4 regions of the Alteromonas sp. PRIM-21 genome follow, and region 1 is predicted to be linked to each of the others. Evidence: predicted binding sites of a transcription regulator. Region 1 holds the regulator's gene; each other region holds the start of a gene.

Evidence for each region. The regulator sigma-54, encoded in region 1, starts transcription at its own class of promoters, with help from an activator protein. The targets are predictions, from matches to a motif close to GTTGGCACGNNNNTNGNNT.
Region 2: IW644_RS05325 (DUF2726 domain-containing protein) is a predicted target of sigma-54. The motif match lies at 1,854-1,872, and genes of this name have one in related genera.
Region 3: nirB (nitrite reductase large subunit NirB) is a predicted target of sigma-54. The motif match lies at 1,945-1,963, and genes of this name have one in related genera.
Region 4: flhA (flagellar biosynthesis protein FlhA) is a predicted target of sigma-54. The motif match lies at 2,112-2,130, and genes of this name have one in related genera.

What each region holds. Positions count from the first base shown of each region.
Region 1 covers NZ_JADOEK010000004.1:237,642-241,305, reverse strand. Annotated here, with positions in the region: gene lptA (lipopolysaccharide transport periplasmic protein LptA) at 1-303, shown strand, start outside; gene lptB (LPS export ABC transporter ATP-binding protein) at 306-1,031, shown strand; gene IW644_RS08825 (RNA polymerase factor sigma-54) at 1,105-2,586, shown strand; gene hpf (ribosome hibernation promoting factor) at 2,617-2,904, shown strand; gene ptsN (PTS IIA-like nitrogen regulatory protein PtsN) at 2,918-3,361, shown strand; gene rapZ (RNase adapter RapZ) at 3,445-3,664, shown strand, end outside.
Region 2 covers NZ_JADOEK010000002.1:210,110-213,773, reverse strand. Annotated here, with positions in the region: gene IW644_RS05335 (FAD-dependent oxidoreductase) at 1-1,173, shown strand, start outside; gene IW644_RS05330 (hypothetical protein) at 1,370-1,819, shown strand; gene IW644_RS05325 (DUF2726 domain-containing protein) at 2,029-2,616, shown strand; gene IW644_RS05320 (5'-methylthioadenosine/adenosylhomocysteine nucleosidase) at 2,784-3,485, shown strand; gene IW644_RS05315 (cobalamin biosynthesis protein CobD/CbiB) at 3,487-3,664, shown strand, end outside.
Region 3 covers NZ_JADOEK010000004.1:103,742-107,405, reverse strand. Annotated here, with positions in the region: gene nirB (nitrite reductase large subunit NirB) at 1-1,753, opposite strand, end outside; gene IW644_RS08285 (SulP family inorganic anion transporter) at 2,082-3,647, opposite strand.
Region 4 covers NZ_JADOEK010000001.1:119,600-123,263, forward strand. Annotated here, with positions in the region: gene fliQ (flagellar biosynthesis protein FliQ) at 1-96, shown strand, start outside; gene fliR (flagellar biosynthetic protein FliR) at 109-888, shown strand; gene flhB (flagellar biosynthesis protein FlhB) at 895-2,019, shown strand; gene flhA (flagellar biosynthesis protein FlhA) at 2,186-3,664, shown strand, end outside.

The sequences.
Region 1 (3,664 bases):
ATCGCTCGTGGCAACCCTGCAAGCTATTCTCAATCACTAGAAGACGGTACACCAGTATCAGCGAAAGCTAATGAAATTCGCTATGAAGTAATTAATCGCACTATTTCTCTGGCGGGTAATGCTGAGCTACAGCAAGATACCAGCAAAGTGCAAGGTGATAAGATTACGTTCGATATGATTACTGAACAATTGCTTGCAACGGGTGGCGCCGGTGAAGATGGTGAAGGTCGTGTAACCACAGTGTTTACCCCTGACACCATTCGTAAAACATCGTCTAAGAAAGACAACGAGGACAATGAATAGCAATGGCAACTTTGAGCGCTAAAAACCTTGCTAAATCGTATAAATCGCGACAGGTTGTTCGCGATGTAAGCCTTTCAGTGTCTACCGGTCAAATTGTTGGGCTTCTCGGCCCTAATGGCGCTGGTAAGACCACTACTTTTTACATGATTGTAGGCTTGGTCAACTTAGACAAAGGCAAGATCGAAATTGATGATAATGAGCTTACTCACCAGCCAATGCATGAGCGCGCACGCCGCGGTATAGGCTACCTCCCGCAAGAGGCATCAATATTTAGAAAGCTTACGGTACATGAAAATATCATGGCCATTTTGCAGACCCGTAAAGATTTAAATTCACAACAGCAAGAAGAAGAAGCAGATGCCCTACTTGATGAATTTAATATCAACCATATACGTAATAGTACGGGGATGAGTTTGTCAGGGGGAGAACGGCGTCGCGTAGAGATTGCTCGAGCTCTGGCAGCAAAACCACAATTTATTTTGTTAGACGAACCATTTGCCGGTGTTGATCCAATATCAGTTAATGATATAAAGAAGATAATACAGCATCTGCGAGATAGGGGTATTGGTATCCTTATCACGGACCATAACGTACGCGAAACATTGGATGTTTGCGAAAAAGCGTACATTGTGAGTCATGGCGAGCTTATTGCGCAAGGAACTGCGGAACAGGTTTTAAGTAATCAAAAAGTAAGGGACGTATACCTAGGCGAACAATTCAGGCTATAGTTAGTGTAACCGAATTGTCATTTTTCAGTTTCGCTCTGGTATATTTAATTTAGAGCATTTAAATAAGACGTAGATGAAACCATCTTTACAGCTAAAATTTAGCCAACAACTTACAATGACACCTCAGCTGCAGCAGGCCATTAAGCTGCTGCAGCTTTCTACGCTTGATCTTCAGCAAGAGATTCAAGAAGCGCTCGACTCTAATCCGCTTTTAGAAGTGGAAGAAGGTAGCGACGAGCCACAAGTAGAAAAGAACAATGTCGATAGTGACAATAGCGCTGCTGAAGCGACAGCTTCTGCATCAAGCGACACGCTAGAAGCAGGAGATGCACTGGAGAAGAATGACCTTCCCGATGAGCTACCTATCGACAGCACTTGGGATGAGTATTATTCCGCTTCTTCTGCGCCTGCACCTGGTCCATCTAATGATGATGAACAAATATTCCAAGGTGAGACCACTGAAGACATCCAAGAGCACTTGCTTTGGCAAATGCGGCTCACTCATTTTTCGGATACTGACCGCGCCATTGCTACTGCAATCATCGATTCGATTGACGAATCAGGTTATTTGACCGTTACTCTTGACGATATCTTAGAAGCGGTCAACGATGATGATCTTGAAGAGCCTATCGAAATGGACGAAATAGAATGTGTACTTAAGCGCATTCAAATGTTCGACCCCATTGGTTCAGGTTCTCGTACCCCTCAAGAATGTCTTATGGTGCAATTGCGCCAGTTTTCAGAAGACACACCGTGGCTTGCTGAAGCGAAGCAGCTTATTGAGGAATATTCAGATTTACTGAGCAGTAAAGACTACCGCACCCTAATGCGTAAGAGCCGATTAAAAGAAGATCAGCTGCGCGAAGCAATGCGTTTACTTCAAACCTTGAATCCTCGTCCAGGTAGTGCTTTAGTTACTAAAGAGCCTGAGTACGTTATTCCTGATGTCTCAGTAACCAAGAAAAATGGCCGTTGGGTGGTTGAGCTAAACCCCGACAGTCTGCCGAAATTAAGCGTAAATCAACAGTACGCAGCAATGAGTCGCCGTGCTAAGAACAGTAGCGATTCACAATTCATCCGCTCACACATGCAAGAGGCCAAGTGGTTCATAAAGAGCCTTGAATCTCGTAACGATACCTTAATGAAGGTCGCAAATTGTATTGTGCAGCAGCAAATGGGCTTTTTTGAGCACGGCCCGGAAATGATGAAACCAATGGTGCTAAATGATGTCGCAGAAATGGTAGATATGCACGAATCGACTATTTCCCGTGTGACAACGCAAAAGTATATGCATACGCCTCGTGGTATCTTCGAATTGAAGTATTTCTTCTCAAGCCACGTAGCAACTGAGTCAGGTGGTGAATGTTCATCTACAGCGATTCGTGCATTGATCAAGAAGTTAGTGGCTGCGGAAAATCCTAGCAAGCCCCTAAGTGATAGCAAGATTGCTTCGTTGTTGGCCGAGCAAGGCATAAAAGTCGCTCGGCGAACAATAGCAAAATACCGGGAATCGTTATCGATCCCGCCGTCGAACCAACGCAAAAGCCTTATCTAACCGGGCTTAAATATATAAGGAAGACGAAATATGCAAATCAACCTTACTGGTCATCATGTCGAAATCACCGACTCTTTGCGTAATTATGTCGATACGAAGTTCAGCAAACTTGAACGTCACTTTGATCACATTTCTAATGTGCATGTCATCCTGAACGTTGAAAAATTAAATCAAAAAGCCGAAGCGACTGTTCATTTAAGTGGCGCTGAAGTATTCGCATCCTCAGAAAATACCGACATGTATGCGGCGATTGACAGCATGGTTGATAAACTCGACCGGCAGGTAATCAAGCATAAGGAAAAACTGAAAAAACATTAGTAGTTAATTAAGCATGGATATACAAGCCATCGTAAGTCTGGACCGCACCGAGTGTGCGGTTCAGTGTAATAGTAAAAAGCGAATTCTTGAGATCATCGCTGATATCGCTGCCAAGCAAAATGATAACATTGACCAGGCAACGGTTTTAAATAGCTTAATGGCTCGAGAACGTATGGGTAGCACGGGTATTGGCAACGGCATAGCACTGCCTCACGGTCGCCTGGCTGGCCTTGAGAAGGTAATAGCAATTGTTGTTACAAGCACACCAGCTATCAACTTTGATGCCCTAGATGAAAAGCCCGTAGACATATTTTTTGCGCTACTCGTTCCCGAAGAGCAAACCGAAGGACACCTTCAAACACTGGCTACCGTAGCCGGTAAGCTCAGTGACAAAGAAACAATTAAAACAATACGCCGCGCAACAACCAGCGACGAGATTATTTCTGCATTAAGTTAAGCCATAAGAGCCTATACATTATAGATAGGCGCTTTATTCAACAACGCGTATGCGATGAAACCAGAATATAAGGGAGAGTTTAGGTGAAGCTGATCATAATCAGTGGTCGTTCAGGGTCTGGTAAGTCTGTCGCACTTCGCGCTTTGGAAGACTTAGGTTATTACTGTGTTGATAATATCCCAGTAAATTTGCTTCCCACCCTCACCCATACTGTTGTTGATGAATACGACCAAGTTGCAGTAAGTATCGACGTAAGGAATCTTCCCAAAAATCCAGATGACTTGGTAGAGATTCTAGATTACC
Region 2 (3,664 bases), on a different contig from region 1:
GAACTTTCTCATAAAACCAACAGTTTGCCTGAAGTATGTGGCCGTGTATGCCCACAAGACAGACTGTGCGAAGGTGCATGTACGCTGAATGATGATTTTGGCGCTGTTACCATTGGTAGTATTGAAAAATACATTACCGATACGGCATTCAAAATGGGCTGGCGCCCAGATATGTCTGACGTGGTATGGACCGATAAGAAAGTGGCGATCGTAGGTGCCGGCCCTGCGGGTCTTGCATGTGCAGATATTCTAGTTCGTAACGGTGTTAAACCTGTTGTTTACGACAAATACGAAGAAATTGGTGGCCTACTTACATTTGGTATTCCGTCTTTCAAATTAGAGAAAGATGTAATCAAGCTACGTCGCCAAATCTTTACCGAGATGGGTGTTGAATTCGTACTTAATACTGAAATTGGTAAAGACATCCAGTTCCAGGATTTGCTTGATAAATACGATGCAGTATTTCTGGGCATGGGTACGTACAAGTCGATGCAAGGTGGTTTCGATAACGAACACGTTGAAGGCGTATATGATGCACTTCCTTTCCTTATCGCCAACACCAACCGCGTAATGGGCCTTGAAAAGGACCCCGCTGATTTTGTTGACATGAAAGGCAAGCGTGTTGTTGTGCTAGGTGGTGGTGATACCACCATGGACTGTGTACGCACTTCAATTCGTCAAGAAGCTGCACAAGTAACCTGTGCATATCGTCGTGACGAAGAAAGTATGCCTGGTTCACGCCGCGAAGTGGTTAACGCTAAAGAAGAGGGCGTTGAGTTTAAATTCAACCTACAGCCTCTTGATATAGCCGTTGATGAAAACGGAAAAGCCTGTGGCGTTAAGTTTGTTAAAACCGAAATGGGGCCGCCAGATGTAAATGGTCGTCGCCGTCCTGTTGAAATAGAAGGTTCTGAACACGTACTTGAAGCAGATGCAGTTATCATCGCATTTGGTTTCCAACCAAGCCCTGCTCCATGGTTTGCCGATTTCGGCATTATGCTTGATGAGAAAGGTCGTGTACGCGCCCCTTCTGCTGGTAAGTTTGCCTTCCAAACTTCACACCCTCAAGTTTTTGCCGGTGGTGATATGGTGCGTGGTAGTGACCTGGTTGTTACCGCTATCGACGAAGGCCGTAAGGCTGCCGAAGGTATCATGGATTATATTGGCGTTTAACCTTCGCGAATATTCTCTGTGATTAAAAGCTCGATAGTCTCGCTATCGAGCTTTTTTGTTTTACACGCCCCAGAAGATACGAAAAGTTCTTCTTACATACCTTAATAGACCAAGGTTTAGTTGAAGCAAAAGAACAACGCCTCTAGTATCGTAATAATAAATAAAGAATATCGCCCACTGGATGAAGAACCTACCTATGAAGCACGTAAACACTTGGACATTTTCACTTTGTTTAGCATTAGCCTCAGCCGCTGGAAGTGCCTGTTTTGCAGACACCCTTTCCGTAGATTCTTCGTTGAAAGCCCAAATTAATGAGAAAAAAAATAACCAGGATGCGATGCCGTCTTTAAGCCGACCTACTATTGTGTCGTGCCCAGCCGAGTTTCAGCAGGTGAAAATCTCTAATGATGCAAGACAGTGCCAAGCCTTTGAAAAAGACACGTCAGCTGTGATGGTTTACCACTCACCACGCACGCCTAACGAAATACTCGGCGTTTATGAAACAGCCCATCCATCGTTAAAGCCTCATTCCCCTGTTAGGGGCCGTACTCTACTTTCGTCAGAGGATAAAACAATAAGAGTCATAATAAGTCCTGATAACGCGGGCTCTCAAGTCGATATTCTGGTCACCTCAAAAACCCACTAGAAACTAGGTTAAGTTTGCTAGCAAAATAATTCATGTTGGCACCCGCTTTGCAATTTCTTCAATAACTACTTCATGACAGCAGCAAGCGTCATTTTTATGACGCCTATGCCGTAAACGAAGCTCATACCGCTAAGCTATATATACCGGGCTAGGCTGACCTTCAGTTACTCATGTCATGACTTTTTCTATTGATATTTGCGAGGGTTACGATGGAATTGGCAATTATTTTAATGATGTTACTTATAGTCGTTGCACTAGGTGCCATAAAGTTGTCAGACGGTGGAGTGGCATTTCCATTTAGGCGGAAAGCACAACTCTTTACTCCGGTAGAGCATACTTTTTTAAACCTTATTGAACAGGCCATGGGTCGAGAATTTAGAATAGTGTGCCGCGTACGTCTTAATGACCTTGTATCAGTACGTCAATCAACCAACAAGAAGACAGCAAGCCAAGCGCTTAGCAGAGCATCTAGCAGACAACTCGACTTTGTACTGGTCGATAAACAAGATATGAGCCCTGTTATGGCAATCGATTTGGTTCACAGCCAAGGGAAAGAAGGCTATAAAACGCAAAAAGATTGGTTTGTAACGGGCGCTTTAGATGCTGCTGGCCTTCCGCACGCAAGGATTAAAGTTAAATCTGGCTACACGGTTGACGATATTCGCGAGTGCTTAGAAAACAAACTTATTCCTTATCGCCGTTTACAAAATAAAATGGCTCAGCTACCTACGCACAACCCAGAACCACCTAAGCGCCCAACCCGCCCAGTGCGTTCAAGCAGACCAGCTGCTGCCTGATACGTTTAGCTCGAGCTTCCCCTAGCCTTTGTTACTTTGCTGTTTTCTTACTCTCAAATGGCGGTAACAAAGGCATTTTTCTGTCAGTTTCTCTATTTTCCTTATACAATTAGTGCATTCAACAGCGTATTCACGCGTTAAATTCCCTCAACACCGTCGGTAGAGTTATGAACAAAATTGGTATTTTAGGCGCAATGGATGAAGAAGTTGCGCTACTTAAAGCATCGCTTTGGAATGTAAAAGAAACAAAGTGGAAACACCTTACATTTTATGAAGGCACACTTAACGACATGGAAGTGGTGTTAGTTAAGTGCGGCATTGGTAAAGTGGCAGCTGCTATCGCTACCACAGTATTGATTGAACAGTACGCCCCTGATGCTGTCGTGAATACAGGTTCTGCCGGTGGTTTCGACAAAAATTTGAATATTGGTGACTTAGTTATTGCAAGTCACGTTATTCACCACGACGCCGATTTAACTCATTTTGGTTACAAGCTTGGTCAATGTGCAGGTATGCCCGAAGATTTTCGCTGTGATACCGCGTTAATGGAAACTGCGCGTAGTGCAGCTGCAGAGATTTCCTCATTGCAATCTACAACGGGCTTGATTTGCACCGGTGATGCTTTTATCGGCAGCGATGAAGCGGTAGCGGAATTACGTGAAAATTTCCCAGATATGAAAGCGGTGGAAATGGAAGGCGCAGCTATCGGTCAAACCTGTCATATGCTTGATACACCGTTTCTTGTCATTCGCTCGTTATCAGATATTGCTGGAAAAACATCGTCAGTAAGCTTCAAAGAATATTTAGACACTGCTGCTAAGCATTCTGCACAGCTAGTTATGGCAATGATCAAGGCCCTCGCAAAATAATATGACAGAGGTAATTAGCGACCCGCAATATCAGTCGCTATTGGTACTTTGGCTGGCTACTGCCGTAGATGCCTTGTGGCGCTGGCCCCAAAGTACTCATCCCTTAACACTTATGCGCTACCTCGTTTTACAAATGGGGCGTAAGGTAGTGCCATCCCGGGATTTCGGTCCATCTCAGC
Region 3 (3,664 bases), 130 kb from region 1:
CTCCTAACAAAATGAGCTTCTCGGGCGTAATTTCTCCGCCAGGAACGCGAGGCACTACAGAATAGGTACCGTCTTTTTGCATGTTGCCAAGATAGATGTCGTTGGTGTCTTGCAGGGGTAGGTGTGAAGCTTTTAGGATGTAGTCGTTATAGACTGATGCCAGAATAGACCCCACAGCAGGCTTACAAATTTCACAACCTAAACCTTCACCATGCTGTTCAAGTAGCTCGTCGAAGGTGCGAATGCCGTTAACCTTAACAATGTGAAACAGCTCTTGTCGGGTGTAATTGAAGTGCTCACAAATCGCTTTTGATACTTCAACACCGCGCTTTTCAAGCTCGCTATCTACTACATTTTTAAGCAACGCAGCACATCCACCACAACCAGTACTGGCTTTAGTTTCACCCTTTACATCGCCAACGCTGCAACAGCCACCTTCAATAGCTGATACAATGTCGCCTTTCGTTACATTTAGGCACGAGCATATAGACGCGGTGTCTGGCAGTGCATCGGCACCTAATGCTGGTGCGGCATCGGATGATGGCAGAATTAGGCTCTCTGGGTGTTCAGGCAATTCGATGCTGTTAAGCGCATATTGTAATAGCGTATCGTAGTCGCTGGTATCGCCAACGAGTACGGCACCAAGCACGAGCTTTTGCTCGCTATCTACTACCAGCTTTTTATACACGCCTTCAGGCTGATTTAAGTAGGTGTAACTTAGAGCACCTTCCGTACGTTCATGCGCATCGCCAATAGAACCCACTTCTACGCCCATTAGTTTGAGTTTGGTACTCATGTCTGCACCAGCGAACTCGGCATCGCCACCTGTTATATGACTTACTGCCGTGCGCGCCATGGTATAACCAGGTGCAACCAAGCCAAAGATTTTGTTATCCCAAAGCGCACATTCGCCCACTGCGTAAATATTAGGGTCAGAGGTCAGGCAGTGATTATCAATGACAATACCGCCGCGCTCACCAAGTGTTAGCGCTGATTTTCTGCCGAGCTGATCGGAAGGTCGAATACCGGCAGAGAATAAAATCATGTCAGTTTCTAACGCAGTGCCGTCTGCAAACACCATTTTATAGCGGCAGGTATCGCCAGCTTCGATAGTTTGGGTTGCTTTTTGGGTATGAACGGTTACGCCTAAATCTTCAATTTTGTCTTTAAGTACGGCACCACCGGTTTGGTCTAGCTGCACCGCCATAAGCTGTGGTGCGAATTCAACCACGTGAGTATCTAGCCCAGCTTGCTTTAAGGCATTCGCTGCTTCTAAACCTAGAAGACCGCCACCAACGACAACGCCTACTTTGCTCACCGCTGCTGACGCTTCAATAGCGAGTAGATCGTCTATGGTGCGGTACACTAAGCAATGCTCTTGGTCGTTCCCGGGAATGGGGGGCACGAATGGATAAGAACCAGTGGCAAGAACCAGCTTATCGTAGCTAAACACCTGCCCTTCTGAAGTCGTGACTTTATTATTATCACGGTCAATATCGGTCACTAAGGCATTGGTGACTACGTTTACGCCCCATTCAGCGTATTGAGCGGGTGTGGTAAGCGCTAGGTCATCAGCACTAGCGCCACTAAAAAATGATGACAGATAAACGCGATCGTATGCGAGGCGAGACTCGCCGCATAAAACGGTTATTTCTACATTGGCATCGCTTTGGTGAAGCTGCTCTACAAAATGATGCCCCACCATGCCGTTGCCTACGACGACAATTTGCGTTTTTGAGTCCAATGAAGTCATGATATTCCCCTTTTTTCGGGACAAAAAAAAGCCCGCTTCAACTTTCGTTGATGCGGGCTTCGTTGCCTATTTTGCTAGTACTGACACTTAAGATCAGCATGCTCTAGCTAACACATTTTACGGAGTGTTATAAATCACACAATTTTCAGCGATTGACACAAATCACCAAAACACACTTTACGCTTATAGCTATCCAAGTTCAGTGCCAAAATCGTAATCTATTGTTTTTATTTGATTTACTACAAAATAGGCATTATTCAGACTTCACAACTGCACCAAACAAACGCAAATCTGTGTTTACTTGGTGCATTAAGCGCTATCAAATAAACTAGGCCAGTTTATCCGTTGCTACGCGGTAGCGAGGATCTTCGACTACGTTAATTTCAACAAACTTGTCGGCCTTGCGAAGCAACGAACGACACTCATCGCTGATATGACGAATGTGTAGCTTCTTACCTTGCTCTTCATATTTATCTGCAAGGGTATCTAGTGCATCGATGCCTGATGAATCCCAGATACGAGAGTCTTTAAAATCGATAACTACATCTTGCGGGTCGTTAGCGATATCAAACAAGTCTTTGAAATGCGATACCGAGCCAAAGAAAAGCGGACCGTCTAGCTCGTAGACTTTCCAGCCGTCGTTATCAATGTGCGACTTCGCTTCTATATGACGGGCGTGTTTCCATGCAAACACAAGGGCAGAAACGATAACACCGACAACCACCGCAATAGCAAGGTCAGCAATAACGGTAACGCCTGTCACTAGAAATAGTACAAAGGCATCTTCTTTGTTTACGCCGCGAATAATTCTGAATGACGCCCACTCAAATGTTGCAATAACCACCACGAACATAACGCCAACAAGGGCAGCGAGAGGAATCATTTCAATTAGCGGAGCTGCAAATAGAATGAAGCCTAATAATACAACCGCCGCGGTGATACCAGACAAACGGCCACGGCCACCAGAGTTAATATTAATCATACTTTGACCAATCATGGCGCAACCGCCCATACCGCCAAAGAAACCGTTAACAGTATTTGCAACGCCCTGGCCAACACACTCTTTATTACCGCGACCACGGGTATCGGTCATTTCATCAATTAATGAAAGCGTAAGAAGCGATTCAATAAGACCCACCAAGCAAAGAATCACTGAGGTTGGTAGTACTATCATGAACGTTTCCCAGGTGAACGGCACCATAGGGATAGCGAAGCTAGGAAGCTCGCCAGCAAGCGTTGCAGTGTCGCGCTGGTCAGCCGGTAGCAAGTCACGAACAAAGTCGATTACCGTACGTGCTTCTAAGTCGAGGCCGTGTACTAATGCTGTTACCGTAACAATCGCTACTAGCGATGCAGGAACAGCTTTGGTTAGCTTAGGCAGTAAATAGATAATGGCCATGGTTAACGCCACGAGCCCTAGCATCCAGTAAAGCAGCGTACCTTCCATCCACTGCAATTCTCCAGCAGCGTTAGTAACTTTAAACTGGCCTAGCTGAGCTAAGAAAATAACGATTGCAAGACCGTTTACAAAGCCAAGCATTACCGGATATGGCACTAAACGAATAAACTTACCGAGCTTGAATATACCGCACATTATTTGCAGTAAACCTGCCAAAATAACCGCGGCAAATAAATACTGCACGCCGTGTTGGGCAACCAGTGCCACCATTACAACGGCCATGGCGCCGGTAGCACCAGAAATCATTCCAGGGCGACCGCCAATAGCAGAGGTAATCAACCCCATCATAAAGGCCGCGTATAGACCAATCATTGGTTCTACGCCGGCTACAAATGCAAATGCGACGGCTTCAGGGACCAGGGCAAGTGCCACTGTAATGCCTGATAGCACGTCGTTCTTAACGTTGCTGTCTTTACTGGTAATTAAATCGAACATGTTCTCTCAGAAGCTAA
Region 4 (3,664 bases), on a different contig from region 1:
CTTCTCGCACTGAGCTGGGGAGGAAACTGGCTGGTACAACAGCTTATGGATTTTACTTTCAGAATGGTTGATATGATCCCTCAGGTTGTGGGGTAGAAGGCTTAAGCTGTGGAAGTTGAACTCGCCACCATCAATCAATTTCTTGCGGACATGCTGCTGCCATTTATGCGCATTAGCGGCTTGTTCGTAGCCATGATTGGATTGAGTGCAAAATCAATCCCCCCGCAGGTAAGAGCCCTGCTGGGTATAATGCTAACGCTCATCATCATGCCAGTAGTCCCTCCATCACCTATAGAAAACTTGGTGGATGTAGGCACATTTTTAATTGTTATTCAGCAGTTGCTTATTGGTATTGCTATTGGCTTTATTTCCATGATGGTACTTAATACCTTCGTGCTTGCAGGCCAAATCATAGCCATGCAAACAGGTTTGGGGTTCGCGTCTATTGTTGACCCCGTAAACGGTATAAACGTACCTGCGGTTGGTCAGTTTTATCTAATATTGGCGACTTTATTGTTTTGGACGTTGGATGGGCATTTGTCCATGATCCAAATGATAGTAATGAGCTTCGAGGCGTTTCCCATAGGCGAAGCATGGTGGACAGGTGAACAGTTCCGAGATATTGCCCATTGGGGCGGTTGGATGTTTATATCGGCAGTAACCTTGTCTCTAGCGCCCATTGTGTCACTACTTATTGTGAATTTAGCGTTTGGTGTAATGACCAAGGCTGCACCCCAGCTAAACATTTTTAGTATTGGCTTTTCCATTGCTCAGGTAATGGGATTGCTGATTATTTGGATAACGCTAGATAACTTTACTGCGCACTTTGAAACCCAATGGTTTAGAGCCGAACAGTTTATGTGTGAACTATTGAACATTTGTGGTTAGGAAAAAATGGCAGATTCAAGCGAAAAAACAGAAGACCCCACGGGGAAAAAACTCGATGATGCCCGAAAAAAAGGGCAGCTGGCCCGTTCCCGTGAACTATCCACAACTTTAGTGCTTATTGTCAGCGCCTTTATGTTTTTATTTGTGGGTGAATGGGTTGCTGAATCTGTTTTCAAGCTCACCCAGCGAATGTTTATTCTCTCTCGCGACGAAACTTATGATACTACCCACATGTTCGGCGCTTGGGGCGAAGCTTTCTCAGCGGTAGGTCCAGCCGTGTTGCTTTATATGGTGGTTGCCATGATAGCCGGCATCTATGGCTCTATTGCTCTTGGTGGTTTTAATTTCACCTGGGAAGGTGCAAAGCCTAAGGGCTCCAAAATGAGTCCAATTCAGGGCTTTAAGCGAATGTTCGGTATGAACGGCTTGGTTGAGCTATTAAAATCTATCGCTAAAGTTGTGGTTATCATCAGTATGGCCATAGGGGCGCTGTTGTTCTTCGAAGATGAAGCGCTGCATTTAGATATGGAGCTTTATCCGGGCAACCTGTTTCACGCTATGGACATACTTAAATGGGCATTTCTCATTCTAGTCTGTGGCATGATCCCCATCGCGCTTATCGATGTGCCTTATCAAATGTATAAGCACAACAAAGAAATGAAAATGACCAAGCAAGAGGTTAAAGACGAGCGCAAAAATGCTGAGGGCGACCCTATGGTTAAAGGCCGTATTCGCCGTTTGCAGTATCAAGCAGCAACCAAGCGCATGATGCAGGAAGTACCTCAGGCAGACGTGGTAGTAACCAACCCGACTCACTTTTCAGTAGCGATTAAGTATGATGAACAGGGCGTAAGAGCACCTGTTGTGGTGGCAAAAGGGGCTGATGAATTGGCCATGCATATCAGAAAAATTGCTACCGCCAATGACGTACCCTTAATACCTTCTCCTGTACTTGCTCGTGCCATCTTTTATTCGACAGAAGTCGACGATGAAATCCCCAACGCCTTATTTATGGCGGTAGCGCAGGTGCTAGCACACGTCTATCAGCTTAAAGCACATAGGGCAGGAAAGGGTAAGCGTCCTAAACCACTTAAACGAGATTTGCCTATTCCTCCAGAATACCGTCGCTAAGTGACTATTTTACTGCGGTTTTTTTTGGCCTTTTTATACTTTTCGCATACTTTTGGGGTCTATTGGTATATGTAAATGCCGCTTTGTATAAAGCTGGCACGTTAGTTGAAAACTCTATTGAAGATTTACATAAAGCGTCAATTTTCTGATAGAGAGACACCCAGCCATGCAGTTATCCGGTTATCTTCAGCGATTCGATAAAAATCAGCTGCAAAATTTTACCAGTGGTTTAGGCGCGCCTATTGTCCTTTTGGCAATCATGGGAATGGTAATTCTACCCATGCCGCCGTTTTTACTCGACGTATTGTTTAGCTTTAATATTGCGCTCTCTCTCGTCATCATTTTGGTGGCGGTACTCACTCAACGGCCTGTGGATTTTGGTATTTTCCCACTTGTGCTTCTAATTGCGACAGTTCTGCGTCTGGCACTAAACGTTGCATCTACGCGGGTTGTATTGTTGTACGGTCACGAAGGGGGAGATGCAGCAGGGAAGGTGATTGAAGCCTTCGGTGCGGTTGTTATCGGCGGTAACTATGCTGTGGGTATTGTTGTCTTCGCTATCCTTCTTATTATTAACTTCAAGGTAGTAACCGCAGGTGCAGGACGTATTTCAGAAGTAAGTGCTCGCTTTACCTTGGATGCTATGCCAGGTAAGCAAATGGCAATTGACGCTGATTTGAACGCAGGCTATATCGATCAAGACCAAGCGCGTCAGCGTCGTGAAGAAATAACCGCAGAGGCAGACTTTTACGGGTCGATGGACGGTGCATCGAAGTTTGTAAAAGGAGATGCGGTTGCCGGTCTTTTTATCATGCTTATCAATATCGTTGGCGGATTGTTTATAGGCATGATTCAGCACGATCTTTCATTTGGAAATGCCATAGAGATCTACACTATCTTGACCATTGGTGATGGTTTGGTGGCGCAGATACCTTCATTGCTACTTTCGGTAGCAACGGCGATTATCGTTACTCGTGAAAACGAAACCCAAGAAATGGGTAAAGAAATCCGTGGCCAGCTAGGCAATAATCAAGCGCTTTATATTGCATCAGGCGTGCTTTTCGTCATGGGTATCATCCCGGGTATGCCTCATATCGCATTCTTGGGTTTTTCATTTTTGATTGCAGGGTTTGCATATTGGCAGACAGTTCAAGCTAAGAAGAAAGCGGCAGAACCTCAATTACCAGAGAACATTGCAAAAGACGAAACTGTTGCACCTGAAGTTAAAGAGCTGGGATGGGACGATGTTCAGCAGGTGGATACCATTGGTTTAGAAGTGGGCTATCGCTTAATTCCTCTTGTTGATAAATCTCAAGGTGGCGAGTTGTTAACGCGAATTAAAGGCGTGCGTAAAAAACTTTCCCAAGAACTTGGCTTCCTTATTCCACCCGTTCATATACGCGACAACTTAGACTTAGAGCCTAACACTTACACCATCGCTATGCTCGGCGTCACTATTGGCGATTCCGTTATAAGTCACGACGAAGAACTTGCCATTAACCCCGGACAAGTGTTCGGAAAATTAGAAGGGCGCGCTACTAAAGACCCTGCTTTCGGGTTAGATGCGGTGTGGATTAAGCCTAATAAGCGCGAGCACGCGCAAACTCTTGGATACACGGTTGTTGATGCCGCCACTGTTGTTGCG